DNA from 2 places in the Edwardsiella piscicida genome. Region 2 is predicted to be linked to the other one. Evidence: predicted binding sites of a transcription regulator. Region 2 holds the regulator's gene; the other holds the start of a gene.
The links. The regulator CRP, encoded in region 2, controls carbon source genes, mostly activating them, when cyclic AMP is high. The targets are predictions, from matches to a motif close to ATGTGANNNNNNTCACAT.

Region 1: cdd (cytidine deaminase) is a predicted target of CRP. The motif match lies at 12,456-12,473, and genes of this name have one in related genera.

Annotation. Positions count from the first base shown of each region.
Region 1 covers NZ_CP090968.1:1,252,681-1,268,800, forward strand. Annotated here, with positions in the region: gene L1P05_RS05655 (aspartate/glutamate racemase family protein) at 1-344, opposite strand, end outside; gene L1P05_RS05660 (hypothetical protein) at 597-1,073, opposite strand; gene moeB (molybdopterin-synthase adenylyltransferase MoeB) at 1,475-2,254, opposite strand; gene moeA (molybdopterin molybdotransferase MoeA) at 2,256-3,494, opposite strand; gene folE (GTP cyclohydrolase I FolE) at 3,957-4,619, shown strand; gene yeiB (DUF418 domain-containing protein YeiB) at 4,693-5,865, shown strand; gene L1P05_RS05685 (EAL domain-containing protein) at 6,494-8,683, shown strand; gene sanA (outer membrane permeability protein SanA) at 8,703-9,437, opposite strand; gene L1P05_RS05695 (NAD-dependent malic enzyme) at 9,614-11,311, opposite strand; gene cdd (cytidine deaminase) at 11,512-12,399, opposite strand; gene L1P05_RS05705 (CidB/LrgB family autolysis modulator) at 12,594-13,283, opposite strand; gene L1P05_RS05710 (CidA/LrgA family protein) at 13,292-13,708, opposite strand; gene rarD (EamA family transporter RarD) at 13,882-14,826, opposite strand; gene sbcB (exodeoxyribonuclease I) at 14,965-16,120, opposite strand, start outside.
Region 2 covers NZ_CP090968.1:3,458,042-3,474,161, forward strand. Annotated here, with positions in the region: gene feoB (Fe(2+) transporter permease subunit FeoB) at 1-1,555, shown strand, start outside; gene L1P05_RS15795 (FeoC-like transcriptional regulator) at 1,577-1,825, shown strand; gene bioH (pimeloyl-ACP methyl ester esterase BioH) at 1,898-2,674, opposite strand; gene L1P05_RS15805 (double zinc ribbon domain-containing protein) at 2,719-3,399, shown strand; gene nfuA (Fe-S biogenesis protein NfuA) at 3,458-4,033, shown strand; gene ulaR (HTH-type transcriptional regulator UlaR) at 4,112-4,867, opposite strand; gene ulaG (L-ascorbate 6-phosphate lactonase) at 4,968-6,032, opposite strand; gene ulaA (PTS ascorbate transporter subunit IIC) at 6,412-7,809, shown strand; gene ulaB (PTS ascorbate transporter subunit IIB) at 7,827-8,132, shown strand; gene ulaC (PTS ascorbate transporter subunit IIA) at 8,142-8,627, shown strand; gene L1P05_RS15840 (3-keto-L-gulonate-6-phosphate decarboxylase UlaD) at 8,624-9,280, shown strand; gene L1P05_RS15845 (L-ribulose-5-phosphate 3-epimerase) at 9,291-10,163, shown strand; gene L1P05_RS15850 (L-ribulose-5-phosphate 4-epimerase) at 10,151-10,840, shown strand; gene L1P05_RS15855 (YccS/YhfK family putative transporter) at 10,875-12,947, opposite strand; gene crp (cAMP-activated global transcriptional regulator CRP) at 13,008-13,640, opposite strand; gene L1P05_RS15865 (YheU family protein) at 13,992-14,216, opposite strand; gene L1P05_RS15870 (hydrolase) at 14,222-15,196, opposite strand; gene L1P05_RS15875 (LysE family translocator) at 15,295-15,900, shown strand; gene malT (HTH-type transcriptional regulator MalT) at 15,901-16,120, opposite strand, start outside.

The DNA of each region.
Region 1 (16,120 bases), 1.6 Mb from region 2:
TGCCGCTGCACTTGTCGCGCCGTCGCGTCGGCGATATGGATCAGCGGCAGGCCGCTGGCCTGCGCTACCTGCTCAGCCACCTTATGCATGGTGTTGGTGCAGATAGCGATCGCTTCGGCACCCGCCGCGCGCAGCGATGTCGCCGCCTGTGCCAGAATGTGCCCGGCGCCTTGCCAATCGCCGCAATGCTGCAGTTGCTCGATTTCATGGAAATCTACGCTGTACAGAACGATTTTTGCTGAGTGTAAACCGCCCATCTGCGCTTTCACGTGTTCGTTGATCATCCGGTAATAGGGAATCGTGGATTCCCAGCTCATCCCGCCCAACAGTCCCAGTACTTTCATATTTCTCCATTTCTCCAGGGATCAACGCCATATACGAATGACATTACCTGAGCTATCACGGATTAACAACGGGTTACTTTATTGCCGACGCGTTAGTCGATACCGCATGAGCGGCGCTGACATCCGTTCAGTATTGCCGCCGATCGCCCGACGTTTTCGATGAGCCTCTCGTCCCCGGTTAACGCTGTGCCCGACGCCCCTTGAGGCGCCGTCGTGCGTCGGCTCGGGCTTTGGCACCGCGCCGCGGCAGGCTCAGGGCGCGCGGTAGCGGAGAGTCTGGCGCAGCAGATAGCGGGTGCTCAGCGTTCTCTCCTCGCCCTGGACCACGGCGTGCACCTGCTCCTGTTTGGCTATCAGGCGGCAGTTCCCGGCGCTGTCCCAGCGCTGGCAGGTCATCAGGTAGGTGATGAAGGGGGTTTGCGTCAGTCCGCCCAGATCTCGGCCATCGGCGGTAAAGCGCGAGCTGGAGAGGCCGTTGTGGCGGATAACCAGACGCAGTCGGCCGTCAGGGCGGTAGAAGTAGAGCCCGTAGCCCGGCGACTGCCCCAGGGAAAGGTAGAAGCGCACCCGGCCATCCGGGGTATAAACGTAGTATTGGCGGGTGATGCCCAGGGTACCGTTACCCGCTTCTACCTGGGTCGCTTTGGTGATCCGCCCGGCGGCATCGCACTTATAGACGCAGACCTGCTGGCTGAGGGACTGCGTTTGCCCCATCTGCAGAGCAACCACGCTGCGGCTGATCCAGCCGCCCCAGCCATCGCGATCCAGCTGGCTTTGCCACAGCGGATTGGGGCCATAGCCTTGCCAGGCGGCGCTGATTTGCCCGTGCTCGTCGAAGGTAATCCGCAGATCGCGCTCCAGACCCCCTCGGACTGGATGACCTCCTGCTGCACGTCGCGCACGGCGCCGAGCAGATCGCCCTCCAGCAGGATAATGTTATTGGAGCGGACCCGCGCCTCTGCTCGCGGGTCTGGCGTCGCGGCCAAGATCTGCGGCGGCAGTAGCAGGATGCCGACGCATAGCAGGGCGGAGCAATGATTCATGGGGACTCCAGGGGGGGACCCGGCGGCAAGCGTAAGTGAATAGAAAGAGCGTAACACCGGCGGGAGAAAAGTGTTACGCCCACGGCGTCAGCCGGTGCTCTGGCTCCCGCAGATCTCGCACGCCGGGCTGGCGGTCAGCGCCATGCTGCGCCACTGTGAGGCCATGGCGTCGTACAGCATCAGGCGCCCGCGCGGGATCTCCCCAAAGCGACACAGCAGCTTGATGCACTCCATGGCCTGGGTCGCGCCGATGATCCCGACCAGCGGCGACATGACGCCCGCCTCAACGCAGGTGAGGGCGTTAGCGCCGAACAGGCGGCTCAGACAGCGATAGCAGGGCTCGCCCGGCTGGTAGGTGAAGACGCAGACCTGCCCCTCCATACGGATGGCCGCGCCGGAGATCAGCGGAGTCGCCGCGCCGCGGCACAGGCGGTTGAGGCACTCGCGGGTTTCGACGTTATCGGTGCAGTCCAGCACGGCGTCGACCTGCGCTATCTGCTGCGCCAGCGCGGTATCATCCAGGCGATGGGCGACGGCGGTCAGCTGAATGTGGGGGTTGATATCGGCCAGCGCTTGCCGGGCCGAGGCCACTTTATCCATCCCGATGCGCGCGTCCGTATGCAGGATTTGCCGCTGCAGGTTAGACAGCGAGACGGTATCGAAGTCGAGCAGCGTCAGGTGGCCGACGCCGGCCGCCGCCAGGTACTGGGCGGCGGCGCAGCCCAGCCCGCCGAGGCCGACGATCAGCACTCGGCTGGCCTTGAGGCGCTCCTGGCCGTCAAAGTCAAAGCCGCGCAGTACGATTTGGCGGTTATAGCGCAGGGTTTCCGCATCGCTCAGCGGAGGCAGCGGTACAGGATCGCCCATCTCAGCTCCTCAGCAGCGGGTTGAACAGCTCGACATCCACCGTCTCGCCGGCGGCGACGGCGCCGCGCTCACGCTCCAGCACGATAAAGGCATTGGCCGCGGCGAAGGAGCTGAAAACGTGGGACCCCTGATGACCGGTGCTGCGCACCTCCAGCTCTCCCTGGGCATTGCTGCTGACGATGCCGCGCTGAAAGTCGAGACGCCCCGGCGCCTTTTTCAGCGGGCTCAGGGTGCGGGCCTTCAGACGCGGCGGCGCCTGCCAGTGGCTATGGCCGGAGAGACGCGCCAGCAGCGGCTGCACCAGCTGATAGAACGTGACGGCGGCGGAGACCGGGTTGCCCGGCAGACCGCAGAACAGCGCGTGGCGCAGGCGGCCAAAGGCAAAGGGTTTTCCCGGCTTCATCGCCAGCTTCCAAAAGCTGATGGTACCGACCTCATCGAGGATCTGTTTAGTGAAGTCGGCCTCGCCAACGGAGACGCCGCCGCTGCTGATCACCAGATCGGCCTGCGCATCGGCGCGGCGGAAGGCGTCGCGCAGCGCCTGCGGATCGTCGCGGACGATGCCCAGATCGAGGATGTCACAGCCCATCTGTTTGAGCATCAGGGTAACGGCAAAGCGGTTGGTATCGTAGATTTGCCCCGCCGCCAGCGTGCTGCCGACCGGCTGCAGCTCATCGCCGGTGGAAAACAGCGCGACGCGCAGGCGGCGTAGGACTCGGACGTGGGCGATCCCCAGCGAGGCCAGCAGCGGCAGCTCGGCGCAGCCCAGGCGTACGCCGGCGTCCAGCACCACGGCGCTGCGGCGGATATCTTCGCCCACCAGGCGAATATTTTGCCCCGGCTGCGCGGGATGGCTAAAGCTGACGCCCTGCTCCCCCAGCTGGGCCTGCTCCTGCATGATCACCGCCTCGGCTCCCGCCGGCACGGCGGCACCGGTCATGATGCGTATGGCGCTGTGCGCCGGCCAGTCGCCTTGAAACGGTGCGCCGGCAAACGCCTTACCGGCGATGGGCAGCGGCTGAGCGCTGCCCAGATCGGCCAGTCGTACGGCATAGCCGTCCATCGCGGAGTTGGCAAAGGGCGGTACATCCAGCGGTGAGACAATGGGCTGTGCGCTGATGCGCCCGGCGGCGTCGGCCAGGGAGACCTCTTCGTCATCGGCGATCGGCTGAGCGTCGTTCAGCAGTCGATCCAGCGCCTGTTGCAGGGAAAGCAGATCCGGGGGGGTACAACAATCCATCGTAATCTCCGACGTGATCACCCGCCGGCGGCGGGATGATAAGTAAACGGTGGGCCCATTATGGCAGATTATCGCCCCGGGGAGAATCTGGCCCGGCCGCGCGGCGCGGGGGAGGGCGCGTTGCGCAGCGGCGCGGATTTCTGCGATAGGCAATAACGAATTTACCGCGCGCGATCACGGGCGACAGCGGCGCCCGGTGCGGGTGAGCCAGCGCGCCGGCGTTGCGCTGGAATACACGGATCGCGCGCTTGGCCGTCGGCAGAGGGGATTGCGCTGGATTAAGGCGCCGGACTTCACTACAGTGGGAGACAACGCATTGCCGTGATCTGTATCATGTTAGGCCGTGTTCCGTAACGACGCGGCGCAATATCGGTGCAGAGCCAGAATGGCATCATCGGTGTGGGGAGGCTGGCGCGGGGCCGATGTTCCGGCGCAGAGATAAGAAGTATCGGGAGATAAGTGATGTCATCGCTAAGTAAAGAAGCTGCACTGGTGCACGAGGCGCTGCTGGCGCGTGGGCTGGAAACCCCGCTGCGCGGTGAGCCGCTGGCGCGCGATACGCGTAAGGCACAGATTGAGGCGCACATGACCGAAGTCATGAGACTGTTGAATCTGGATCTGTCGGATGACAGCCTGGCGGAGACGCCGTCGCGGATCGCCAAAATGTACGTGGACGAAATTTTTTCCGGACTGGATTACGCTAACTTCCCTAAAATCACCATTATTGAAAATAAAATGCATGTCGATGAGATGGTGACGGTGCGCGATATTACGCTGACCAGCACCTGCGAACACCATTTCGTCACCATCGACGGTAAGGCGACGGTCGCCTATATCCCGAAAGAGGGGGTAATTGGGCTGTCCAAGATCAACCGGATTGTCCGCTTTTTCGCCCAGCGTCCGCAGGTGCAGGAGCGTTTGACCCAGCAAATTCTGGTGGCGCTGCAGACGCTGTTGGGGACCAAGAACGTCGCCGTCTCCATCGATGCGGTGCACTACTGCGTCAAGGCCCGCGGCGTACGCGATGCGACCAGCGCGACCACCACCACCTCGCTTGGCGGGCTGTTTAAAACCAGTCAAAATACCCGGCAGGAGTTTCTGCGCGCGGTGCGCCACCACGTCTAGCTCGGGCTCAGGAAACATGAGAACGCCGGCGCGATGCCGGCGTTCTCGTCTGTAAACCACGGAGAGGATCACCATGGCCGAGATGCCTGTGGCGGCGCAGCGGGGACGAGCGCCCCGGATCGCGGCGCTGGATGCCCTGCGCGGCCTCGCGCTGCTGGGGATCCTGCTGATGAATATCGTCGGCTTTGCCCTGCCAAAGGCGGCGTACCTGAACCCCGCCTATCAGGGGATCCCCTCCGCCTGGGATCAGGGGGTATGGCTGCTGCTCAGCCTGACGGTGCAGGGCAAGTTTCTGGCCCTGTTCGCGCTGCTGTTCGGCGCTGGCCTGCAGCTACAGCTGCCGCGCGGCGGGCGCTGGATCCAGGCGCGTTTGGGATGGCTGATGCTGTTTGGGCTGCTGCATACCCTGCTGCTGTGGGATGGCGACATTCTCCTGGTCTATGGCCTGATCGGCCTGATGTGCTGGCGGACGATCCGCGACGCCGATTCGGCCCGCGCTCTGCTGTACCGCGGGGCGACGCTGTATGCCGTCGGGCTGGGGATGCTGCTGCTGCTGGCCGCGATGAGCCGCGCGGAGCCACACGGCTTTTGGCAGGTCGGCTATGCCGAGATCCAGTATGAGACCTACTGGAAGCTGCGCGGGGGCGTCGAGGCCTGGCGTAACCGCAGCGAGCTGTTGATAAGCAATCTGCTGGCGCTGGCGGTGCAGTATGGCTGGCAGCTGTGCGGCGTGATGCTGCTGGGCGCGGGACTGATGCGCTGCGGTTGGCTGCGCGGCCGCTTTTCCTCTGCCCACTACCGGCGCTGCGGGGCCGGGCTGCTGCTGAGCGGGCTGGCGCTTCAGGCGCTGGGCAGTGGTCTGCAGTGGTATCTGCGCTGGGACTTTCGCTGGTGCGGCTACCTGCTACAGCTGCCCGGTGAGCTGGCGGCGCCGCTGATGATGCTGGGCTATGTGGCGCTGATCTACGCCGCTTGGCCGCGCCTGTCGCGCTGGCGGCTGACCGCCGCGCTGCAGCGGGTTGGGCGTATGGCCCTGAGCAACTATCTGCTGCAGACGCTGATCTGCACTACGCTGTTTTATCGATGGGGGCTATTCAATCACGCCGGGCGCGCGGCGCTGCTGCTGTGGGTGCCGCCGGTGTGGGGGGGCTGTCTGCTGTTTGCGACGCTCTGGCTGCGCGTCTTCCGTCAGGGGCCCGTAGAGTGGCTGTGGCGCCGTCTGACCGGACTGTCTCTGCGCGTCTGAGGACGCGGGGGCCCCCGACGTCGCCCCAGCATATTCTACAAGTCGTAATTGTCAATTTCGCTATTGCGCTTGACCTCCTCTCGTACAGCCATTAAAAATAACAGGCTTCTATTTTTATCTTTACTGCAGGATTTATCCTGCGGTTTTTATTCTTTTTATGTTTGTATTCAGCGCTATTTACCTCAGTCCTAGCGTGATTTTTTCTGAGGTTTATTTTATTTCCGTGACCAAGATCTTATTATAATAATTTGATTTTTATAAATAAATTTAACGCACTGCGTTTTTTGCATCACCGTGATGACGCGATATTATTTAAATATAAAATATTTAACCTAGAAAGCGCGGTGCCCGCGTTTATTCGCATTGTGCCGCGGGATAGGTTTTATGATCCGCCGCATCGGTGATGCTGCAGCGTTAAAACGACGGAAGGTGTTAGGTTATCACCTGTTGGATAATCACCGATTGTGAGCGACACCCTACGCGGGGAGTCGTCCCGATCGGAATGGTTTCCGATTCACGCCGTCATACTCCGCGCCGCTGGCCGTGGGCGCGCGTGAGGCCGGTCTGCCCTCTGCTGCGGATGGCACCTTGTCCATTGGATCGTTTTTTTAGGGTATCGGTCAACGTGATGCAAAGAGTCACCCGTTGCTTAGGTCAATATGCGCTGCCTGCCTCGCTCAGCGTACTGCTGCTGCCGCTGACCTGGTTTTTCTCCCCCCACGCCGTCGTCAATGGCCAGGCGCTATTTCTGCTGCCGTTGCCGATGGCGCTCGCCGCCGCGCTGGTCATGCTGTTTGGCCCGCGGGCGTTGCCCTCCCTGTCGCTGGCGCTGCTGCTGTTCGCGCTGCTATTGCCCTCGCTCTCTTTCGCCGGGGCCCTCGCGCTGGGTTGTGCGCTGCTGCTGCCGCTGTCGCCGATCGCCCACCTCAGCCAGCGTCTGCTGGGAAAGCGCGGGCGCTGCGATCTTAATCGGGGCGGGGGGACGCGGCTGGCGATCCGCCTGCTGGGGTTCGGCCTGTTTTATCCCATCGGCAGCTGGCTGATGATGCTGCTGGGCGGTACGCTGATGACGCCGCTGTCGATAGGTACCGCCGCCGCGCCGCCGCGGGATCTCCCCTTTGCTCTGCTGGCGCTGGAGGGCATGATCCTGAGCTGCGTAGCGCTGACGCCGGCGCTGTATTACCTGCTGCGTATGCTGCTCAACCCCGGCAGTCTGCGGGCCTTTCTCCTCGACTGCCGGCGCGCGCTGCGGCGCGACATTCGCGGCCTGTTTTTACCGATCTATGTCGCGGCGATGGGGGCGCTCTGTTTCCCGCCGGCGTCCCACGTCAATCTGGGCTATCTGACGCCGCTGCTGTTCGTGCTGTTTGTCTTTGCGTCGTTCCATTTCCGCTACCGAGCGGTGCTGCTGCTGTGGGCGCTGACGGTGCTGGGACTCCTGGCCTGCAGCGCTAATTTTATCCAGTTGGGCAACCGCCATTATCAGCTGGCCTTCCTGTCATCCGCGCTGATCGCCTTTAGCATCGCCTTGGTTTATATGGCACAGGTGATTACGCGCAACGACAGGATGCGCCGCCTGTACCTGCGTCTGCGTCTGCGACGGCGCGACGGGCTGGTCGATCTCCCTAACTTCCGCGCCCTGAATGATTATCTGGCGCGTCGCCCTTGCGGCACCCTGTGCATTCTGCGCCTGAGTAACCTGGATATTCTGAGCCGGTGCCACGGCATGACGATGCGAGCGGCGACCAAAAGCCAGCTGGCGGCGCATCTGGCACCCCTGCTGCGGCCCGGGGAGCGGGTGTACCAGATGCCGGGGGCGGAGCTGTTGATCTACCTGCAGGCCGACGCCGATCTGCCGCGCATTAACGCCATTCGCGCGACGCTGATAGCGCAGGCGCTGGTGTGGCAGCAGCATCCGGTGACGCTGCAGTATGGCGTGGCGTACTCTCCGTTCGATGCCCATCGTCAGTCGATCCACGCCGTGGTGGGGCAACTGAGCTACCTGGCGGAGCGGGCCTGTCGGGACAATGTGATCCTCCCGCTGTACGGCAATGAGGCAGATGCCAACGCCGCGGTGAACGAACAGGTCTTCTGGCTGCAGAAGATCACCCGCGCGCTGCAGGAGAATGCGCTGCTGCTGTATGCCCAGCCCATCGTCCACCGCGAGGGGCAGCGTTATTATGAGATCCTGGCCCGGCTGCAGGACGGTGAGCAGCTGGTGCTGCCGGGGAAATTCATTCCTTTTATCACCGCGTTCAACCTGTGCGCGCAGTTTGATCTGCTGATCATCGAAAACGTGGTGCGCCATATTCACCGCGCCGGGCTGGACAGCTCCAGCACCTGTTTTTCGGTAAACCTGATGCCGCTGACGCTGATGCAAAACGGCGTGGCCGCGCAGATCATCGCCCTGTTTGAGCGTTATCAGGTGCGGCCGCAGGCGGTGATCTTTGAGATCACCGAACAACAGTATTTACTGGATGAAAACGCCGCGCTGGAGACGGTGCGCGCCCTGCGCGACTACTGCTTTAAGATCGCCATCGACGATTTCGGCACCGGGCTCTCCAACTATCAGCGCCTGAAGCACCTTAACGCGGACGTGGTGAAGATCGACGGTATGTTTGTCAAAGATATCGTCAGCAGCTCGCTAGACCGTCTGATCATCAAGTCTATCTGCGATATCGCCCGTGAGCGGCAGCTGCAGGTGGTTGCCGAGTATGTTGAATCGCGTGAGCAGATGGAGATTCTGTGCAGTCTGGGGGTGCAGTATCTGCAAGGCTTTTTGCTGGGCGAGCCGCGCCCGCTGGCGCAGGCGCTGTAGCGCACGCGATCTGCGCCGGCTAGGGGGTCGTCTGGTGATGGGGCTGCTGCTCCAGCGCCTGCAGCTGTTCAGGCAGCACCGCCGGGTAGCTCTGGGCGTCGGCGGCGACCTTATGTACCGCTGGAATCGGGATCGGCGGGCCAAGAAAGCGCGGCTGGCGCTGCAGTAGGTAGAGATCGGTCAGCGCGCCGAGGCGGGCGCCAATTTCGCGCAGGCGCACCAGCAGCATATCTTTGGGCGAGGGCACCGCCAGGCACTGGGCCTGAATTCCCAGATGCATTGCGATAAACAGCGCCCGCTCGCAGTGGAAGCGCTGGGTGATGATAGTAAAGTCATCGGTATCGAAGACCCGACGGGCGCGCACGATGGAATCCAGCGTGCGGAAGCCGGCATAGTCCAGCACGATATCGCCGTTCGGTACCCCCGCGGCGATCAGATCCCGGCGCATGGTCACCGGCTCATTGTAGCTTTGCAGGGCATTGTCGCCGCTCAGCAGCAGGTAGCTGACCTTATTGCTGTTATAGGCATTCAGCGCGCCCTGGATACGGTAGCGGTAATACTGGTTGATAACCCCGGGAGCCACATATTTAGCGGTTCCCAGCACCACGCCGACCTCACGGCGCGGCAGGTCCTGCACGTCTTCGTAGATATAGGGGGCCGTGACCCAGCTTATCCAGCGGTCAAGCGCCAGCGCCGCCAGCCCCGAGAGGATGCCAACGCCGATCAGGCCATATATGAGTCGCTTCCACCACATGGCGTACTTCCCGTTATTCGCTCTCTCCCGAGGCTACTTTACCCGCCGACGCGGCGCAAGCCATAAGGCGCGCGCGCAGGGCGGATGGCGGTTATTTGCGCAGGAAAGTGCTCCGGGCCGCAAGGGCGCGAGGGCGAGGTGGGCGGTGGCCCGTGACGGGACACCGCAGGGGGCCGTTAGAACGAGGTTCGCTTATAGCTACGGTATATCGGCAGCCAGAAGTTATGGTCAATGGCCTGCAGCAGCGCCTCGTCTGAGGTCAGCACCGCGACGCCCTGGCGCTGGGCCGCCTTGGCGACCTGAAAGGCGATGTCGCGTGAAACCTGCTGGATATCCTTCAGATCCGGTAGCAGGGGGCCGTGGCCGTCGCGCGCCAGCGGCGAGCTGTCGGCCAGCGCGCGGCTGGCGGCCATCAGCATGCCGTCGGTCACCCGCCGCGCACCGCTGGCCAGGACGCCCAGGCCGATGCCGGGGAAGATATAGGCGTTGTTACACTGGGCTATCGGGTAGCGCTCTCCCTGATAGAGCACCGGGTCGAAGGGGCTGCCGCTGGCGACCAGCGCCGCGCCATCGGTCCAGTTGATGATATCCTCTGGACGGGCCTCTACCCGGGAGGTGGGGTTGGAGAGCGGCATGATGATGGGGCGGGGGCAGTGGCTGTGCATTTCGCGCACGATCGCCTCGCTGAACAGCCCCGGCTGACCCGATACGCCGATCAGCACCGTGGGGTGGGCGTTGCGTACCACGTCGAGCAGGGAGATCCCCTCGCTCTCCGTCTGCCATCCGGCCAGCGCCTGCTGTTTTTGTACCAGGCGGCTCTGGAAGTCGAGCAGGTTGGGCAGGCGATCGGTTAGCAGTCCGAAGCGATCGACCATGAAGATGCGCGCCCGCGCCTCTTCGTCGCTCAGCCCCTCGGCGATCATCTGGGCGATGATCTGTTCCGCGATGCCGCATCCGGCAGATCCGGCGCCGAGGAAGGTAATGGTCTGATCGCGCAGACGACTGCCGGCGGCGCGACTGGCGGCGATCAGGCTGCCCAGGGTGACGGCCGCGGTGCCCTGAATGTCGTCGTTAAAGCAGCAGAGCTGATCGCGATAGCGGCTCAGCAGCGGCATGGCGTTTTTCTGAGCGAAGTCCTCAAACTGCAGCAGAACATCCGGCCAGCGGCGCTTGACCGCCTGAATGAACGCCTCGACGAACGCGTTATATTCATCGCCGGTGATGCGCGGGTGGCGCCAGCCCATATACAGCGGATCGTTGAGGCGCTGTGGGTTATTGGTGCCGACGTCCAGCACCACGGGCAGAGTATAGGCCGGGCTGATGCCGCCGCAGGCGGTGTACAGCGACAGTTTACCGATAGGGATCCCCATGCCGCCGATGCCCTGATCGCCCAGGCCGAGGATGCGCTCGCCATCGGTGACCACGATCACCTTTACGTTCTGCTTGGTGGCGTTTTGCAGCATGTCATCGATGCGATCGCGGTTGGGATAGGCGATAAACAGCCCGCGGGCGCGTCGGTAGATATCGGAAAAGTGCTCACAGGCCTCACCGACCGTCGGGGTATAGATGATGGGCATCATCTCGCTAAGGTGGCCGCGCAGCAGGCGGTAGAACAGGGTCTCGTTGGTGTCCTGAATATTGCGCAGGTAGATATGCTGCGCGGTGGCGTTCTGAAAATCGCAAAACTGGCGATAGGCGCGCTCAACCTGCTCTTCGATGGTTTCGATGGCCTCAGGCAACAGGCCGCTCAGGTTAAAGTTATTGCGCTCTTCTTCGCTGAAGGCGCTGCCTTTATTCAACAGCGGGAATTCAAGCAGGATGGGGCCGGCATAGGGAATATACAGCGGACGTTTACTTTCGTGTTCCAGATCCATAAGTACGCTCTTATGTTAACGGGATGAAATAACACGCTGAAGATCCTAAAAGAGAGAGCGCCATTGTTCAATGTTTGTTATCAAAACTATTCATTTAATATATGTTTCGTAACAATGATTTTGGCGCGCGAAAGTGACGGCGGAGAGGGAACGCGTGGCGGTCACACGCCAAGGCTCCAAGGGGAGCCCTGGCGCCAGGGTTACAGCGGATGGTGCTGCAGATCGTCGCAGCCCAGCGCCTGCAGGGTGGCGCGCGTCGCCGCATACTGCGACAGGGGCGCCTGACGGGACTCCACCAGCGCGGCCCGGCGGATAGCGTCGACGCTGTCGCCGGACATGTTCAGCAGGATCAGGGCGGCCTGCAGCGGCGGCAGGCTGGGATTAAAGGCGGCATTTTCCGCATAGCGGCCGGCATAGACGGCGCGGTCGGTTTCGACTGCCACGCCGCTGTAGGCCTGGCTGTACGGCGCATGGCTGGCGTTGGCGGCGTCCAGGGCGGCCTGCAGCAGGGGATCGCCGGCGGCATTGTCTAGCGCCAGTCCGTGATGGGTCGCATCCAGCAGCAGGGTTTTTATCTGCAGATCGCGCGGACCAAAGGCATCGGGCAGGTAGTCGCCCAGCGTGGCGGCGCGGCGGCCCGGCAGATGGATCGGCAGCGCGGTACCGCTGTTCAGTTCATTCATAAACTGGCGGCAGTGACCGCAGGGCGTGCAGTTAACGGTGATCGACGCCAGCGCCGTTTCGCCCCGTAGCCAGGCGTGGGTGATCGCGCACTGCTCCGCATGGATGGTCTGCTGCAGCGGTGCGCCGGAAAACTCCATATTGGCGCCGAAGTAGAGGTTACCGCTGGCGCCGTGGACGATCGCGCCGACCTGAAAATGCGAGATCGGCGTCAGGGCGCAGGCGGCGGCCAGCGGCAGCAGGGCAAAACTCAGGGCCTGGCGATCCAGGTGACAGGCATGACCAATAGCATCCACCTGGGCTGCGGTGATCACGGCGTTGAAGGTGTCAGACGCCATCACTGGCGTAAGCGCCGCCTGGAGTTCGGCAGGCAGCTGGCTGAATGCAGCGGCAAAGCGTGCGTGCATGGGAAAGCCTCTTATGAGTTACGGGAGGCTATTGTAAGGAAGCGAATAGGTGACATTTGTGATAATAATCACTTTTTTGATGCAATAACTGTAATTTTGGTCTCGAATTAGAGATTTATTTCAACTTTTTTAACGTAAAAACGGTTGGCGAAGGCGGAGAGCGCCGATCGGCGCTCTCCGCTGTGACAATGTTATCAGAAGATATGCAGCAGTATCGGGAACAGAAACGGCGCCAGCAGGGAGGTAATGATCCCGCAGATAACCAGCGCCAGAGAGCTAAAGGCGCCCTCCTGGTAGTCGACCTCTGCGCAGCGGGCGGTCCCCAAGGCGTGGGATGCCGTCCCCATGGCCAGCCCTCGCGACGCCTTGGTGCGGATATTCATGGCGTTTAGCAGGGTGTGACCAAATACGGCGCCTAAGATCCCGACAAAGATCACGCAGACGGCGCTGATGGCCGGGATCCCGTGGATGGACTGGGCGACGGCCATCGCGATCGGCGTGGTGACCGATTTCGGCATCACCGAGGCGGCGATCTCCGGCGTCGCACCGAGCCACAGGGCGATGGCGGTACCGGTGATCATCGCGGTAGCGCTGCCGATAAAGCAGATGGTGATGATGGACTTCCAGCGGGCGCGGATCTGGTGCAACTGCTCATACAGCGGGAAGGCCAGCGCCACCACCGCCGGCTGCAGCAGGCTGTTGAGCGCCGAGCTGCCGGCAAAGTAGTTTTTGTAGGGGATATGCAGCAGCAGCAGCAGCGGAATGATCACCGCCATGGAGACCAGCAGCGGGTTGAGCAGCGGCATATTCAGGCGCTGGGCGAGACGCCGGGCGCCAAAGAAGACCACCAGCGTCAGCGGCAGTGACCACCAGATATTCAGCATGACGGTCATCATTGTTTACTCTCCTGTGGATGGCTCAGGGGCTGCTCGCCGTCGTCGGGCCGTTCGCGATGCACCAGGTGTGAGCAGTAGGCTACCACCACCATAATGATCAGGGTGCTGACCACGCAGGAGACCACGATGGGGCCAAACTGGCGGCACAGCACGTCGTAATACTGCATGACGCCCACGCCGATCGGCACGAACAGCAGCGCCATATAGCGAATAAACAGGCTGCATCCCGGCTTGACCCAGGTGGCCGGCATAATCTGCGAAGCCAGCAGGGCAAACAGGATCAGCATACCGATGATGCTGCCCGGGATCTTGATTGGTAACAGGGTGGCGAGCGCATTACCGGCAAACAGACACAGGTAAATCAGCACGAAGGCGCGTGCGTATTGCCAGCAAAGAGAAAGTGGATTTGACATCATAGTGTACCCAAAAACGAAAACACAATCATCATACAATTAATCGATAAAATGTGCTACTGATCACATCATGAATTCGCTCTATGGCAGCCATGCCAATTCGATGGGGTATTGACGCCGTCGTAGACGAGGATCGCGCCGGGTCGCCCGGCGCGAAGGAAGGCGCGAACGGGTTAGGGTTTCTCTGCGCTGCGCAGGGGGGGCGCTCCGGTCTCCGTCGCCGCGCCGTCCCGCGTTAGCGCGCTGTGCCGACGCGGGCGACGAAACAGCTCATAGATACACAGCGCTAGCCCCAGCCAGATTAGCGAGAAGCTGATCATCTTGGGCAGGTTGATCGGTTCGCCGAAGGCCAGCACCGCCAGCAGAAACTGCAGAGAGGGTTCGACATACTGCGCCAGCCCCACCACCGTCAGGGAGGTGCGCTTGATGGCGGCGGCAAACAGCAGCAGCGGCGCATAGGTCACCGGCGCCGTCAGAATATACAGCGAATACTCCGACAGGCTAAGGCCGCCCAGATCGCTGCCGCCGTTGATCTGCAGCCAGAGGGTGATCCCCAGCGCCAGCGGTAGCATCCAGACGGTCTCCAGCGTCAGGGAGGTCATAATGTCGTAGCGGATATACTTACGCACCAGGCCGTAGAAGGCAAAGGTGATGCCCATGACCAGCGCCAGCACCGGCACCCGCCCCAGCAGGATTATCTGGTAGGTCAGGCCGATAATGGCCAGCAGCACCGCAATGCGCTGAAAGCGCGTTAGCCGGTCGTGCAGAAAGATGACGCCCAGCGCGATGGCGAACAGCGGATTGGTGAAGTAACCCAGGCTGGCGTCCAGCACCAGGTGGTGAGTCAGGGCATAGATGAAGGTGGTCCAGGAGACGCTCATGATGGCGCCGCCCAGCAGGCAGCAGTACAGCGAGCGTTTATCCTGCCAGGCAGCGCGCCAGGAGGTGCGTTGCTTGAACAGCAGACGCAGCGCCAGCAGCAGGGGAACAGACCAGAACAGACGCTGGGCCAGCAGTTCGAAGGCGTTGGCATCGTTCAGCAGCTTGTAGTATAGCGGCGTGATCCCCCACAGAATAAACGACAGCACCGCCAGCAGCGGTCCATTGCGCAGCCACATAGTTCAGCCTTGATTGTCTGCTCCGTCGCGGAGCCGGGTTATCGGCCACTCCGCCATGGGCAGAGTGGAAAGAGTGCGCAGGATGCCACAGTAAACGCCATGCAGGTGACGACGGCCGCATCCTTTCGGCGCAGATTATTATCCTACTAATTCACGGGCATAATCAAACAGCGCCCGCAGCAGCGTCAGCTTCTGCGGCTGATCCTCATAGCGGTTGTACAGCATTTCCAGCGTCTGTAGATAATCCTGTACGCGCTGCGGCGTCAGCATGGCCTGGCGATGCTGCTGCCAGCGGCGCCTCTCGTTCTCATCCAGCGTCGCCGGGTAGTTACGGGCGCGGTAGCGAAACAGCAGCGGCGTGATGCGCGGATCGCTGAAGCGCAGATCCAGCGCCGGCAGGTTCTGCGGCTGGGTGGCGCGAATAATTTGCATCGCCTGGCGATCGGCGTCGCTGAAGAAGCCGTCGTACAGCTGGCTGTCCACGTCGTCCGACGGTGGGAAGGGCGGCGCATCGGCAAACAGGGATACCACCTTGTCACGGATCTCGCTGTGCTGCTGTAGCAGGGCTAAATTATCCCGGCAGCGCTGGCGATCGAGCCCCAGGCGGGCGGCGTTGTCCACGAGCAGGGTTTTCTCCGGCGCCAGCACCGGACATTTATTGATGTGGACCAGCTTGATAGGCACCGGCGCGGCGTCGCCCAGCTCGCTGCGCGGCGTGTAGAGCCGTTCGCGCAGGGCGGTGGCGTCCAGGGTCAGCAGCGGGGTGATATCGCTGTCCAGATCGCAGACGATCACCGCGTTTTTGTTCTCGGGATGCCAGGCCAGCGGTGCGATCAGGCTGGTGTTGCCGCGCAGGGCGCCGAACATGCCGGAGACATGCACCAGGGGAGTCATCGCAGCGATGTCGATAAGCTGCGCTACCCGGTTTTTGTTGCGCAGCTGGAACAGATAGTCGAATAGCCGCGGCTGGGCCTGTTTGACTCGCTTGGCCAGCGCGATGGTGGCGTAGACATCGGCCATGGCGTCGTGGGCGTTGCTGTGCTCAATGCCGTTGGCCTGGGACAGGTGCTCCAGCTTGAAGCTGGGTAGCCCCTGTTCGTTTTCTGGCCAGACGATCCCCTCGTGGCGCAGGGCGTAGCAGGTGCGCACCACATCCAGCAGATCCCAGCGCGAGTTGCCGTTTTGCCAGCTGTAGGCGTAGGGGTCAAAGAAGTTGCGATAGAACAGGTTGCGGCTTACCTCATCGTCGAAGCGGATGTTGTTATAGCCTACGACGCAGGTGCCCGGCACGCTG
Region 2 (16,120 bases):
CGACATCTGCGATGCCGTCAGCAATAGCCAGCAGGCGCAGCCCAACCGCCTGACGGAAAAGCTCGACCGGGTGATCCTAAACCGCTGGCTGGGGATCCCCATCTTCCTGCTGGTGATGTACCTGATGTTCCTGCTGGCCATCAACATCGGCGGCGCGCTGCAGCCGCTGTTTGACATTGGCTCCGCCACCCTGTTTATTCAGGGGATCCAGTGGCTGGGGGCAACCCTGAACTTCCCCGACTGGCTAACCATTTTCCTGGCCCAAGGGGTCGGCGGCGGGATCAATACCGTACTGCCGCTGGTGCCGCAGATCGGCATGATGTACCTGTTCCTCTCCTTCCTGGAGGACTCTGGCTACATGGCCCGCGCGGCGTTCGTCGTTGACCGGATGATGCAGGCGCTGGGGCTGCCCGGGAAATCCTTTGTCCCGCTGATCGTCGGATTCGGCTGTAACGTGCCCTCCGTGATGGGGGCGCGAACCCTGGATGCACCGCGTGAGCGGCTGATCACCGTACTGATGGCGCCCTTTATGTCCTGCGGCGCACGACTGGCCATCTTTGCCGTCTTCTCCGCCGCCTTCTTTGGTCAGAACGGCGCATTCGTCGTGTTCTCGCTGTACCTGCTGGGTATCGTGATGGCCATTCTGACCGGGCTGATGCTGAAGCATACCCTGATGCGCGGCGAGTCCTCGCCGTTCGTGATGGAGATGCCGGTCTACCACGTGCCGCATCTCAAAAGCCTGCTGCTGCAGACCTGGCAGCGTCTGAAGGGATTTGTGATTCGCGCCGGACGCGTGATCATCATCGTCAGTATCTTTATCGGCGCGCTGAACAGCTTCTCCTTCAGCGGTAAGCCGGTCAGCGATCTCAACGACTCCGCGCTGGCCACGACCAGTAAGGTGTTAACGCCGCTGCTGCAGCCGATTGGCGTGAAAGAGGATAACTGGCAGGCCACCGTCGGTCTGGTGACCGGTGCCATGGCCAAAGAGGTGGTCGTCGGCACCCTGAACACCCTGTATACCGCCGAGCATATCAATGAAGAGACGTTCGATCCGCAGAGCTATAGCCTGGCCGGCGGCCTGAAAGAGGCGCTGGATGAGACGTGGCAAGGGCTGAAGGATACCTTCAGTATCAGCGTTCTCTCCAACCCCATCGAAGCCAGCAAGGGCGACGGTGAAATGGGCAACGGTTCCATGGGGGTCATGAGCAGCAAATTTGGCAGCGCCAGCGCCGCCTATGCCTACCTGATCTTCGTGCTGCTGTACGTCCCCTGCGTATCGGTCATGGGCGCTATCGCCCGTGAAAGCAGCCGCGGCTGGATGCTGTTCTCCATCGGCTGGGGGCTGAACGTAGCCTATTCGCTGGCGACCCTGTACTACCAGGCGGTCAACTTCAGCGCCCATCCGGACTACAGCCTGATCGCCATCAGCGTCGTCATACTGTTTAACCTGGCGCTGCTGATCGTTCTGCGCCGCTCTCGCGAGCGGGTCACCGTGCGCATGAGCAACGCCGCCAGCGCCAGCTGCTGCTGCAATAATAGCGGCAGCTGCCACTGATCACCCTAACGGAGCGCCATGATGACCACCTTACTGCAAGTCCGGGATACCGTCGCGCTGCATGGACGCATTGAGCTACAGCGCCTGTGTCGTGAGGTCGGCGGTACGCCGGCCCTGGTACGCGCCATGCTGGAGCGTCTGGAGCACATGGGATGTGTGGAAAAGGTCGATGATATGGATAGCGGGTGCCTGAGCGGCAGCTGTAAAGGCTGTCCCGAAGCGCAGAAAAAATGTGAAACCGTCGTCTACCGGATACGCACGCTGCACTAAACGCGCGCCGTAGCCATTGACGCCCCTCGACAGGCAGCCGCAGATGCGGCTGCTTTTTTTTGTCTCAGCCCATTATGCCGACGCCTCGCCAGCAAAATCGCACAGCGCGGCGCAAAAGGGCGCAGGGTGGGAGATAAAGGGGGCGTGGGCGGCGCCGGGAATAATCAGCGAGCGGCCGCGCGGGCTGAGCGCATCCACCAGCGGCGCCACTCGGCGCGGAACCAGACCGTCCAGCGCACCATAGAGGCGCAGCCACAGCGGCGCCAGCGTCGCCAGCTGCGAGCGCAGATCGGTTTCGCGCAGCAGGGACAGCCCCCCGTTCAAGACCGCCGCCGACGGCATCGGCTGCGCCAGCACCACCGACTTCAGCGCGCGGGCATCCTGCCGGGCGCTGTCGGTCCCCAGCGTCTGCAGCGCCAGAAAACGCTCCACCGTACGCTGAAAATCATCGCGCAGCTGTGATTGAAAATGGTGCAGCACATCGTCGCGGATCCCCGGCCACGCCGTCTGTGCCGTGAAACAGGGCGAGGAGGCGACGGTGATTAAGCCGCTGACCCGCTGCGGGTGATGCAGGGCCGCCTGGGTGGCGACGAGTCCCCCCAGCGACCAGCCCAGCCATAGCGCCCGCGCCGGCGCCTGCGCCAGCACCCGCTGCGTCATCTCCGCCAGCGAATAGGGCGTATCGCCGCCGCTACGCCCATAGCCGGGCAGATCGACCAGGTGCAGGCGAAACTGCGCGGAGAGCAGGGGAACAATGCAACGCCACACTTCGGCATTCAGCCCCCAGCCGTGCAGCAGCACAAGATCGCGTTTACCCGCGCCGCAGGTATGCCAAAACAGCGCACTCATCGGTTATGGTCTCCTTTTACCTTAGACCTTTCAGGACGGAGCCTATGGTATCACTTCACGGACGCTGCGCGATCTGCCGCCTCCCCCTGCGGGCGCCGGTCGGTATCTGTAGCGCCTGCCGTCGGGCGTTGCCCATACCGCCCCCCTGCTGTCCCCGCTGCGGCCTGCCCAGCGCAGATACCCAGCGCCCCTGCGGCCGCTGCCTGCTGCGCCCGCCGCTCTGGCAGCGACTGACGTTTGTCAGCGACTATCTGCCGCCGCTGGCGCCGCTGGTACAGCGCTTGAAATACCGCGCGGAGTGGCCGCTGGCCGTGCCGTTGGCCCGGCTGATGCTGCTGCACTACCTGCAGGATCGCCGCCGCGCGCCGCGGGCGCGCCCCGAGCTCATCCTGCCGGTGCCGCTGCACCGCCTGCGCCACTGGCAGCGCGGCTACAACCAGGCCGCCGAACTGGCCCGCTGGCTGGCGCGCTGGCTACAGGCCGAGTTCCGCCCCCAGTGGCTCTGGCGCACCCGGCGTACCCCACCCCAGCAAGGGCTCAGCGCAGCGCAGCGGCGGCGCAACCTGCGCGGCGCCTTCGCCGCGCACCGGGGGCTGGCCGGGCGACGGGTGCTGCTGGTCGACGATGTGATCACCACCAGCAGCACCCTGAGCGAAATATCCCGCCTGCTGATCGCACAGGGTGTGATGTCGGTAGAGACGATCTGCCTGTGCCGCACCTTGTGAGCATTTTACGATCGGCGTATTATAACCGACCGGAGAAGTCAACTATTGAGCAGATGCCATGATCCGTATTACCGAAGCAGCGCAAGAGCACTTTGCCAAATTGCTGGCAAACCAGGAGCCGGGTACCCAGATCCGCGTTTTTGTCATTAACCCCGGTACGCCCAACGCGGAGTGCGGCGTGTCCTACTGCCCGCCGGACGCCGTAGAAGCCAATGACCGTAAGCTGGACTTTGAGCAACTGAGCGCCTATGTCGACGAAATCAGCGCCCCGTTCCTTGAAGATGCCGAGATCGACTTTGTTACCGATCAGCTCGGCTCGCAGCTGACCCTCAAAGCCCCCAACGCCAAGATGCGCAAAGTCGCCGACGATGCGCCGCTGATCGAACGCGTGGAGTATATTCTGCAGTCGCAGATTAACCCCCAGCTAGCGGGCCACGGCGGTCGCGTCTCGCTGATGGAGATCACCGATGAAGGCTACGCCATCCTGCAGTTCGGCGGCGGTTGCAACGGCTGCTCCATGGTGGACTACACCCTGAAAGAGGGGATCGAGAAAGAGCTGCTGCAGCGCTTCCCAGAGCTGAAGGGCGTACGCGATCTGACCGAGCACCAGCGCGGCGACCACTCTTACTACTGATATCCTCAGGCGGGCCGGATGCGACGGCCCCTATCGCGTGATCTGCCGCGCGACGCACGGCTTTTTGGCCTTTCCCGTTTACACTAGCTCAACCCGTACGCCGCACTCGCGCAGGCGCGCGACCACCTCCGCCGGGGCATCCTGACCGGTGATCAGAATGTCTATCTGCCCCGCGCGCGCGAACAGCATGCCGGCCCGCTGCCCCACCTTGCTGCTGTCCACCAGCGCCACTAGCTTACCGGCGTACTTCAGCATCTTCTGCTCTGCCATCGCCGTCAGCATATCGGTCTTGTACAGCCCCTCGGGGGTCAGCCCCTTACCGCTGGTAAACATCCAGTGTCCGGCATACAGCGAGGCATCGCCGTCCGCCGGCGCCAGCGTGATCGCCTGGGTGCGATTATACTGCCCCCCCATGATCACCACGCTATCGTGCTCTTGATCTATCAAGTAGTTAGCCAACGGCAAATAGTTGGTAATCACCTGCACATCGCGTCCGCAAAGCTCCCGCCCCAGCAAAAACGCCGTCGAGCCGCAGTTGATCACCACGCTCTCCCCCGGCTGCACCAGCCGCGAGGCGGCGCGGGCAATGCGCACCTTTTCATCGTGATTCTGCGCCCGGTGGATATTCATCGGCGTCCAGGCCATACGATTGGGGCTCACGGCCTCCGCGCCGTTACGCACCTTTTTCAGCTTACCGGCGTCATTCAGCTTATTGATATCGCGCCGCGCCGTCGCCGGCGATACCTGCAGGCTCGCGATCACCTGCTCAACGCTGACAAAGCCATCCTGCTGCAGCATCTCCAGCAGGGTCTGATGTCGTTGTGATTCCGTCATGAAAATCCAGGCTCAGTGATGATTACAACATGAGTATATTTGAAAGCCGCGGGGAAACAAATCGGGCGGTATCTCTGCCGCAGATACCGCCGCCACCCGGCTACAAAAAGGCCTTAAAGGGCAGGTCTGGCTCCTGGGTGAAGCAGTCGTCAAAGCCGCGCGGGTAGTGATACTCCAGCCGCCCCTGATCCTGTGGCCAGGTAAACTTACCGCCCACCTGCCAGATAAAGGGGGTGAAGTCGTAGCCCAGACGATCTTTCTTCATCTGCCACAGCACCCGGATCTCCTGCGGATCGGCCTGGAAGTTAGACCAGATATCATGATGAAACGGGATCACCACTTTGGCCTTCAGCGCCTCGGCCATCCGCAGGATATCGGCGCTGGTCATCTTGTCGGTGATCCCGCGCGGGTTCTCGCCATAGGAGCCGAGCGCCACGTCGATGCGATGATCGTTGCCGTGCTTGGCGTAATAGTTGGAGTAGTGGGAGTCGCCGCTGTGGTACAGCGAACCCGCGGGCGTCTTAAACAGGTAGTTAACCGCCCGCAGATCCATACCGTCGGGCAGCGTACCCTGCGCCCGCTCCGACGGCGGCAGCGTGATCAGCGCGGTGCGATCGAAGGCGTCCAGCGCCACGATCTCCGTATCTTTGATCCGGATCGTATCGCCGGGGACCACCACCCGGCAGCGATCGCGCGGCACACCCCACGATACCCACAGATCGACGCAGCGCTGCGGGCCGATGAAGGGGACGTCCGGTGCCGCATTGCGCAGCACCGCGGCCGCCACATTGATATCGATATGATCATTATGGTCGTGGGTCGCCAGCACCGCATCGATCTCGCGGATGGCAAAAGGATCGAGCACAAAGGGCGAGGTGCGCAGATTGGGCTGCAGCTTCTGTACCCCGGCCATCCGCTGCATCTGGTGCCCCGTCGCCATCCACGGATTGGCATGGCTGCGCTTACCGGTTCCGCACCAAAAATCGATGCACAGATTCGCCCCCCCCTCCGACTTCAGCCAGATCCCGGTACAGCCCAGCCACCACATCGCAAAGCTACCGGGATCCACCGTCGCCTGCTCTATCTCCTCGTTCAGCCAGGTCCCCCACTCCGGAAACGTGTTCAGGATCCAGGACTCGCGGGTAATGTCATCAAGTTTACTCATCGTCGGCCTCCTATCGGCTCGCCAGTGCAGCGCATAAAATCAATATCAATCATATTTAGATCAATTTTGATTGCAATAGCGCAGTGAGCTGAGCGCAGGAGATGCGCGCCGCAATAGCCCCTTCCCCTGCGCTGCGGCGCCATGGCCACAAACATGCAAATAAATATTTATAATCATAGAGATAAAAATGTGGCGGCGTACGGTGCGGCTAAAGGAACGCCCGTCCACGGGGCGATCGACAAGTTGAGATCATAATCACAAATGATCATTTTTAATCTTTAAGTGATTTTTAACGATTGCTAGAGTGGTCGAATTATACACAGCCCTGAGCGCATCTCCCCCGATCCGCGCTCAGGATCCACGCCGAACGGAGAACGCTATGGACATTCTGTACCGTGCCTTTCTGATTTTTTTCAATCAGGTGATGACCAACGCCCCCCTGCTGCTGGGGATTGTCACCTGTCTCGGCTACCTGCTGCTGCGTAAACCGGCGACGGTGATCATCAAAGGCACCATCAAAACCATCATCGGCTTTATGCTGCTGCAGGCGGGCTCCGGCATCCTGACCTCAACCTTCAAACCGGTGGTAGCCAAAATGTCCGAGGTCTATCACATCAACGGAGCCATTTCAGATACCTACGCCTCGATGATGGCCACCATCGAGCGCATGGGTGACGCCTACAGCTGGGTAGGCTATACCGTGCTGCTAGCGCTGGCGCTGAACATTCTCTACGTCCTGCTGCGCCGCCTCACCGGCATCCGCACCATCATGCTGACCGGCCACATCATGTTTCAGCAAGCCGGGCTTATCGCCGTGGTGTTCTATATCTTCGGCTATCCCATGTGGACCACGATCCTGTGCAGCGCGCTGCTGGTCTCACTCTACTGGGGCATCACCGCCAACATGATGTATCGCCCCACCCAGGAGGTCACCGACGGCTGCGGCTTCTCCATTGGCCATCAGCAGCAGTTTGCCTCCTGGCTGGCCTATCGGCTGGCCCCCTATCTGGGGCGCAGGGAGGAGAGCGTTGAAGACCTCAAGCTGCCCGGCTGGCTGAATATCTTCCACGACAATATCGTCTCGACCGCGATCGTGATGACCCTGTTCTTCGGGCTGATCCTCTGCTCTTTCGGGCTGGACACCGTCCAGCTGATGGCGGGGAAAACCCACTGGAGCATTTACATCCTGCAGACCGGTTTTCAGTTCGCCGTCGCAATCTTCATCATCGTCCAGGGGGTGCGCATGTTCGTCGCGGAGCTGTCAGAGGCCTTCACCGGCATCTCTCAGCGCCTGATCCCCGGCGCCGTGCTGGCCATCGACTGCGCGGCCATCTACAGCTTTGCCCCCAACGCCGTCGTGTGGGGGTTTATCTGGGGCACCATCGGGCAACTGATCGCCATCGGCATCCTGATCCTGCTGGGGTCACCTATCCTGATCATCCCCGGCTTTATCCCCATGTTCTTCTCCAACGCGACGATCGGCGTCTTTGCCAACCACTTCGGCGGCTGGCGAGCGGCCATCAAGATTTGTCTGGTCATGGGGATGATTGAAATCTTCGGCTGCGTCTGGGCCGTCAAGCTTACCGGGCTCAGCGCCTGGATGGGGATGGCCGACTGGTCCATCCTGGCCCCGCCGATGATCCAGGGGCTGACGCTGGGCCTATGGTTCATGGGCGTTCTGCTGCTGATCGCCCTGGCCTACATGCTGGTTGCCGGGCGCAGCCTGCGCGCGGAAGAGGCGGCGCAGGCCGATCAGGCGCGCGGTGCAACACTCTAACTCCATGGAGAAACATCATGACAGTACGCATTCTCGCCGTCTGCGGTAACGGCCAAGGCAGTTCAATGATCATGAAGATGAAGGTGGATCAGTTTCTAACCCAGCAGGGCGTTGACCACAGCGTCAACAGCTGCGCGGTCGGCGAGTATAAATCGGAGCTGAGCGGCGCAGATATCATCATTGCATCCACCCACGTCGCCGGCGAGATCAGCGTCAGCGGCAATAAATACGTGGTCGGGGTACGCAATATGCTGTCGGCGGAAGAGTTCGGCCCCAGGCTGATGGAGGTCATCCGCGCCCACTTTCCCCAGGACCTCAGCTAAGGAGCCATGATGAAACTGCGAGACTCGCTGGCGGAAAACCACAGCATTCGCCTACAGGCCGAGGCGGCGGACTGGCCTGCGGCCGTCAGGATCGGCGTAGATCTCCTGGTCGACGCCGGCGTCGTGGAGCCACGCTACTACCGGGCCATCCTGGATAGCGTTGCGCGCTTTGGCCCCTACTTTGTGCTGGCGCCGGGGCTGGCCATGCCGCACGGGCGCCCGGAAGAGGGGGTGATCAAGACCGGCTTTGCGCTGGTCACCCTGCGGACGCCGGTCACGTTCGGCCATGAGGATAACGACCCGGTGGACATTCTGATCACCCTGGCCGCCGTCGACGCCCACACCCATCAGGAGGTCGGCATCCGTCAGATCGTCGATCTGTTCGAGGATGAGGCCAACTTTGCGCGTCTGCGCGCCTGCCGCACGCCAGCGCAGGTGCTCACGCTCATCGATACGGCAACAACCCCATCGCATCCCCAAGGAGTCGCCTCATGACATCATCCCTACCTATGCTGCAAATCGCGCTGGATAACCCGACGCTGGAGGCGGCCTACCTCACCACCCGGCAGATCGCCGAGGCCGTCGATATCATCGAGGTCGGCACGATACTGTGCGTCGGCGAGGGCGTGCGCGCCATACGCGATCTCAAGGCGCTCTACCCCCACAAGATAATCCTGGCCGACGCCAAAATAGCCGACGCCGGTGCCATCCTGGCGCGCATGTGTTTTGAGGCCAACGCCGACTGGATCACCGTGATCTGCTGCGCCGACATCAACACGGCCAAGGGCGCGCTGGCGGTCGCCCAGGCGTTCGACGGCGATCTGCAAATCGAGCTGACCGGCTACTGGACCTGGGAGCAGGCGCAGGCCTGGCGCCAAGCAGGTATCGGTCAGGTGGTCTACCACCGCAGCCGCGACGCACAGGCGGCGGGAGCGACCTGGGGGGCGGCGGATATCGACGCCATACGCCGTCTGAGCGACATGGGCTTTCGCGTCACGGTCACCGGCGGCCTCACCGTGGACGATCTGCCGCTGTTTCAGGGGATCCCGGTGCATGTTTTCATCGCCGGGCGCAGCATCCGCGAGGCCGACGATCCGCTGGCCGCCGCCCACCATTTCCAACAGCGTATCGCCCAGCTGTGGGGCTAAGGAGCGCGACATGCTGCATTCCACGGTGCCGCTGGGCATCTATGAAAAGGCGCTGCCCGCCGGCGAAGACTGGCCACGACGCCTGACGCAGGCCGCGCAGCTCGGGTTCGACTTCGTCGAAATGTCTATCGATGAAAGCGATCGCCGCCTGGCCCGACTGACCTGGTCGCGCCAGCAGCGTCTGGATCTGCTGGCGGCAATGGCGCACAGCGGCGTGCGTATTCCCTCCCTGTGCCTCAGCGCCCACCGCCGGTTTCCGCTGGGCAGCGAGGATCCGGCGGTCAGGCGTCAGGCGCTGCGGCTGCTGGCCCACGCGATTACCCTCGCCCAGGATCTGGGTATCCGGGTTATTCAGCTGGCGGGATACGACGTCTACTATCAGCAGGGCAATGCCCTGACCCGCCGACTGTTCCGCGAGGGGCTGAGCCAAGCCGTCACCATGGCCAGCCGGGCGCAGGTCACGCTGGCCATGGAAACCATGGACACGCCGCTGCTCAACTCCGTTAGCAAAGCGCTCGGCTACTGCCGCTATCTGCGCAGCCCCTGGTTCCAGGTCTACCCGGATATCGGCAACCTTTCGGCCTGGGATAATGACGTCGAGCTGGAGCTGGTGGCCGGCATCGACCGCATCGTCGCCGTGCATGTCAAAGATACCCGGCCGGGCCAGTTTCGGGATGTGCCCTTCGGCAGCGGTGTGGTCGACTTTGAGACCTGCTTCCGCACGCTGGATCGCCATGGCTACCGCGGTCCCTACCTGATCGAGATGTGGAGCGAAAGCGCCCCGGACCCGCTGCAGGCGGTGCGCGAGGCGCGTGAGTGGATCATTGAACGGATGCGACGCGCCGGACTGGCGGTGACGCAGGAGGCCTCATGGAACGGCTGAAACAGCAGGTCTACCAGGCCAACATGGCCCTGCCGCGCCACGGGCTGGTCACCTTTACCTGGGGCAACGTCAGCGCCATCGATCGCCAGCGCGGCTATGTCGTCATCAAACCCAGCGGCGTCGCCTATGAGGCGCTGACCCCCGCGGCGATGGTCGTCGTCGATCTGGACGGACGGATCGTCGCTGGCGCGCTGCGCCCCTCATCCGACACCCCGACCCACCTGGCGCTGTACCGCCGCTACCCGCAGCTGGGCGGTATCGTGCATACCCACTCGACCCACGCGACCGCCTGGGCACAGGCGGGACGGGCGATCCCGGCGCTCGGCACTACCCACGCCGACTACTTCGACGGCGACATCCCCTGCACCCGCGCGCTGAGCGCCGCCGAGATCGACCACGACTATGAGCATCACACCGGGCGGGTCATCATCGAAACGCTGGCGCAGCGCGACCCGAGCCATATGCCGGGGATCGTCGTTCACCAGCACGGCCCCTTCGCGTGGGGGGAGAGCGCGGCGCAGGCGGTGCATAACGCGGTGGTATTGGAGGAGGTGGCCAAAATGGCCTGGATTGCCTATAGCCTGAACCCGCGCCTCGCCCCGCTGGACCGGGCGCTGCGCGATAAGCATTTCCGGCGCAAGCACGGGCCGGATGCCTACTACGGCCAGCGCGGCTAAATAAATCGCCGGCGCCCCCGGATCAGTCGCGGAATCAGTCGCGCAGCCGACGGCTGAGCCACAGCCCGTGATGCGGGCGCTGGCGCCAGGCGATAGATGAAATGGTATGCATGGTGCGCAGGTGCGACAGGATACGGCGCAGATGCACCTCCATCGGCGTCATCGGCATCCCCTGCTGTGGCTCGGGTATCGGCACCGCCTGGCTGTCATTGCTGCTCGGGCCATCGTGCTCCAGACGCTGCTGACACAGCTGCAGCGCGATCTCACCACACTGCAGGTAGTCCTGCGCCAGACGCGAGGTCAGCATATAGTGCTCGCGCGCCAGAATGGTCATCGCGTTCAAATGCTCGACAATAAACTGGCTGTGGCTGATCCACAGGCGCATGTCCGCCAGATAGCGCGAATCAAAGCCCGGCTCCTGCATCGCCTGGCTCAGCGAGGAGTAGAGCGTGTTCTGCGCCTGGTTGCTGCGCATCCGGGCATAGGCCAGCTCGCTCACGCCCGGATCGGCGGAGAGCAGCAGGCGCAGCTCATCCTGGTAGGCCTCCAGCGCCTGATGGGCGTTTTTACGCAGCAGGCCGCTCTGCCACTGCGGCCACAGCCAGATGGTGCTGGCGAAGGCCAGAATACAGCCCAGCAGCGTATCCACCAGGCGCGGCACCAAAAAGTGCGAGCCGTTCAACGCCAGCAGCTGCAGGGTGAATACGGCGCTGACCGTAAAGCCGATCACCGCCAGACCGTAATTCTTCCGCAGCACCAGGTAGGCGCCCAGCGTCACCAGCAGCATCACCAGCAGCATCACATATTCACTCAGCGTCAGCTGCAGCAGACCGGCGGCGATGATCAGACCGGCAAAGGTGCCCATCGCCCGGTGCTGAATACGCACCCGCGTCGCGTTATAGCCATTCTGGATCACCAGCATGGTGGTCAGCATGATCCAATAGGGCTTAGGCAGCGCCAGCAGGATCCCCAGCCCGCCGCCGGCCGCCAGCGTCAGCCCCAGGCGCAGCGCGTTGCGTAGCGCGCCCGACTTCAGGGAGCAGTAGGCGCGCAGCGCCGGCCAGAACGGCAGACGCTGCTGGGTCGCCATCAGCTGGCGCTGATAGAGCGGACGCTGCCGCTCCAGCAGACGCGCCATTCGGCTAAAATGGTGCAGACAGAACTGCCCAACCGGATTCTCCGGGTAGCGGCTGGCCAGCTTTTCCAGCGCCGACACCTCGCTGCGCATAGAGAAATGCTGCGGGTAGCGGTGGTACAGGATGTCATCCGCCAGTACCCGCAGACGCCCGGCCACCACCTGCGCGTTGCGGCGAATGATCGCCTCGGCCTGGCTTTGTTCCACCAGAGTTTGCACCTCCTCCGGCTGGGAGAGGCTGACGGTAATATGCTCCTGTAGATCCAGCGCCACCTGAAAGTAGCGCACCAACCGCTTATATTCCGGGTTATGGACCAGGGACAGCATATGCATCTGCTGATAGATCACGCTGATAAGATCCATCACCTTTTGCTGGCGGTTCAGCAGCGGCGGCAGCGCCGTCTGCGGATCGCTGTGCTGCGTGAGCAGGCTGTACTTGGCCTCAATGTAATCCGCCAGCTCCAGGTACAGCTGGTTCAGGGTTTCGCGGATCGGCTGCCCTTTCCACAGGACAAACCAAAACCAGGTGAAGGCGCCGTACCAAATCGTACCGACCAAATACAGCAGCGGCCCCTGCCAGATAGGCACCATCCCCACCATGCTAAGGGTAAAGATGGCGGCGACCAGCGTTGCCGGCAGTAAACGGGCGTGCAGCGGACTGATCTCGCCGTTGACGCCAAACAGCAGCGCCAAAAGCAGCATAGCCAGCGGCAGCGGCACCGACCAAAGCAGGGCCATCTGCAGTAACAGGCTGCCGAGCGCAAACAGGGTGCCGCCCACCGCGAGGCGTTTAAAGAAGCGTTTATGGGGGGTATCAAGACCGGCGATATTGCAGCAGACCGGTACCAGAGAAAACAGCAGCCCCTGCTGCAGCTGGCCTACCATAAGCCCGAACAACACCGGCAGACACAAAACCAGCGTCTGGCGCAGTGCATAGTTCACTTCCGGGTGGTAGATAAACCGCCGCCACATGAGCACCATCCTGGGGATGGGTTGAAGATTCCGCGCCGCCCGTGCGGCGCGGGCGCAAAATCAACGCGTCCCGTAGACGACGATGGTTTTACCGTGTGCCGAGATCAGGTTCTGATCCTCCAGCATCTTCAGAATACGTCCTACCGTTTCACGAGAGCAGCCCACGATCTGGCCGATCTCCTGACGGGTGATCTTAATCTGCATGCCGTCCGGGTGCGTCATCGCATCCGGCTGCTTGGCCAGATTCAACAGCGTCTGGGCAATACGGCCCGTCACATCCAGGAAGGCCAGGTTACCGACTTTCTCTGACGTGACCTGCAGACGACGCGCCATCTGGGCAGACAGACGCATCAGAATATCCGGGTTAACCTGGATCAGCTGGCGGAATTTCTTGTAGGAAATTTCAGCCACCTCACAGGCGGTCTTCGCCCGCACCCAGGCGCTGCGCTCCTGCCCTTCCTCAAACAGCCCCAGCTCGCCAATGAAGTCGCCCTGGTTCAGGTAGGAGAGGATCATCTCCTTACCCTCTTCATCCTTAATCAGTACCGCTACAGATCCCTTTACGATGTAATAAAGCGTCTCCGCTTTTTCACCCTGGTGAATCAAGGTACTTTTGGACGGATATTTGTGAATATGGCAATGGGACAGGAACCATTCGAGAGTTGGATCTGTTTGCGGTTTGCCGAGAACCATTCGCTATTATCCTCTATTGTTATCGCATCCCCGGTGCGCCAAACGCACCCCCCGCCGGACGGGGCCGGGAAACTGCCTAGTAACCTGCTATAGCACTGCACTTGTCGAATATAGTTTCCATAGCCTAAGGGAGATGATCCCCGGCGATCTTGATCTATACCCGCTTCATTCCATTAAAGGTGCATGTCGGCTTAGTTTGTAGCATAGCTTGGCCTTACTGTCTCGCACTGTCTCGCTTCAGCATGGAATAGCTCACTGTTCGCCGCCGTTTTTTCTCCGCCTGCGACGTTTTTGCTTTTTATTTGCACAGCGCGGCGCCGGGCGCCGCGCGGGAAAATACGCCAACGTGCGCTAATCCGCGCCCTTAAACTGGCTGCGCGGCATAATATTGACGCTTTCATGCAGCTCGGACCATACCACGACCGCCTCACCGCACTGCAGCTGACGCCGCACATCCTCCACCTTCTGCGTCAGGCTCCTCTCCTGCTCGCCATAGTCAGTCCCCTCTCGCAGGACAAAAGCCTCGATCAGGCTATCCAGCGTCTCTGGGGCAATCTGTTGCCAAGGAATGATCACGCGTTTTACTCCAAATAGGGGGCTAACCAGGCAGGAATGCGCTGCTCCAGCCACGGGAAGGGATGTCGCAGCGTACCGCCGATAAAGCCGACGTGGCCGCCAAACGCCGTCAGCTGGTATTCGATATTGGACGGCAGCGATCCCAACGGCGGGATCACCGCCGACGTCATAAAGGGATCGTCGCGTGCCTGAATGATCAGCAGCGGCTGGCGGATCGTCGACAGCCGCGGCAGGGCGCTACAGCGCCGATAGTAGTCATCCGCATCGCGAAACCCGTGCAGGCGAGCGGTGATCTGATCGTCAAACTCGCGTAGCCTACGCATACGCCGCAGCTGGAGCGGATCGAGATCCAGCATCTCCGGATAACGGCGCAGCTTACGTCGGGCGCTCTGCTTAAGCTCATGTAACAGGTAACGCTGGTAAATCCGCGCCACGCCGCGCTCCAGATGCGCCGCACAGGCCGACAGCATCAGCGGCGCCGAGACCATCACCGCTGCCTCCAGCGGGGCCTGTGCCTGCTCTTCGGCCAGATAACAGCCCAGCATATTGCCGCCCAGGGAGAACCCGACCGCCGCGGTGGGCACCTGACCGAAGGTGCGTCGCAGCCACGCCAAAAAAAAGCGCGCGTCCCCGGTTTCGCCGGAGTGATAGAAACGCGGCGTCAGGTTGGGCTCACCGCTGCAGCCGCGAAAGTGCATCACGACCGCCAGCCAGCCCGCCTCCCGACAGGCGTGCAGCAGGCCGTGGGCATAGGGGCTATGCACGCTGCCCTCCAGCCCATGGAACAGAACCACCCGCGGTTTATGGCGAGCGGGCTGCGGCGCCTCGCTCCAGGCCAGATCGATAAAATCGCCGTCCGGCAGGGTTAAACGCTGCCACACCGGCGCCAACAGGGCGCGCCGTCGCAGCAGCCGCGGCAGGATCGTCTGCAGGTGCGGGTTGCGTAGGGCGCGGGACGGTGAAAAGGTGGAAACGATCATGCTGCGTGAAGAAAATTCATCCAGGGAACACTTGTACCATCAATAACACACTGTTAGGGTCAAAACACCCCCTCGGCGCAAAATCGGAGCCGGTTAGCATGGACAGCTCTCTGTTTCTCTCCCTGCTGGGTTTCCTGTGGGTCTCAGCCGTGACCCCTGGCCCCAACAATATGCTGTTGACCAGCTCCAGCGCCAATCTGGGGTTCTACCGCTCGCTGCCGCTCATGCTCGGCATCATGCTCGGCATGCAAACGCTGCTGCTGCTGATCGCCTTTGGCGTCGGCAGCCTACTGCTGCTCTATCCGACGCTGCACACCCTGCTCAAGGGCGCGGGCAGCCTCTACCTGCTGTATATCGCGTGGAAGGTGGCGACGTCGCGCTATACCCGTCTGAGCGACGGCAGCGCCGCCTTAGACGACGCCGTCAGCTGGCGACAGGGTTGGCTGCTGCAGTTTCTGAACCCCAAGGCCTGGCTGATGGCCCTGGGCGCGGTGACCAGCTTTAGCCTGCCCGGCGAGCGCTATCTGGCAGCCATCGCCGCCATCAGCCTGGGCATGTTCTTGGTCAATCTGCTGGCCGGCGCGCTGTGGTTAAGCTTCGGTACCTTGATAGGGCGACTGCTGCAAAGCCGACGCGCCTGGTTCGCCTTTAACCTGACCATGGGGACGCTGACCGCCGCCTGCGTACTGCTGATCTGGCGCTGATCACACCCCATAGCCCATCAGGCGCATAATATCCTGCGCCTGGCGCACGGCCTCCTGACGGTGTGCAACCCCCAGCTTCTGATACAGATTGCGGATATGGGTTTTAATGGTGGTCGCCGCCACCGCCAGCTCATCGGCGATTTGCTCGTTGCTGTAGCCCGAATAGATGAGTCCCAGCACCTGCCATTCGCGCTGGGTCAGCGGACTGGTGCGGATCAGC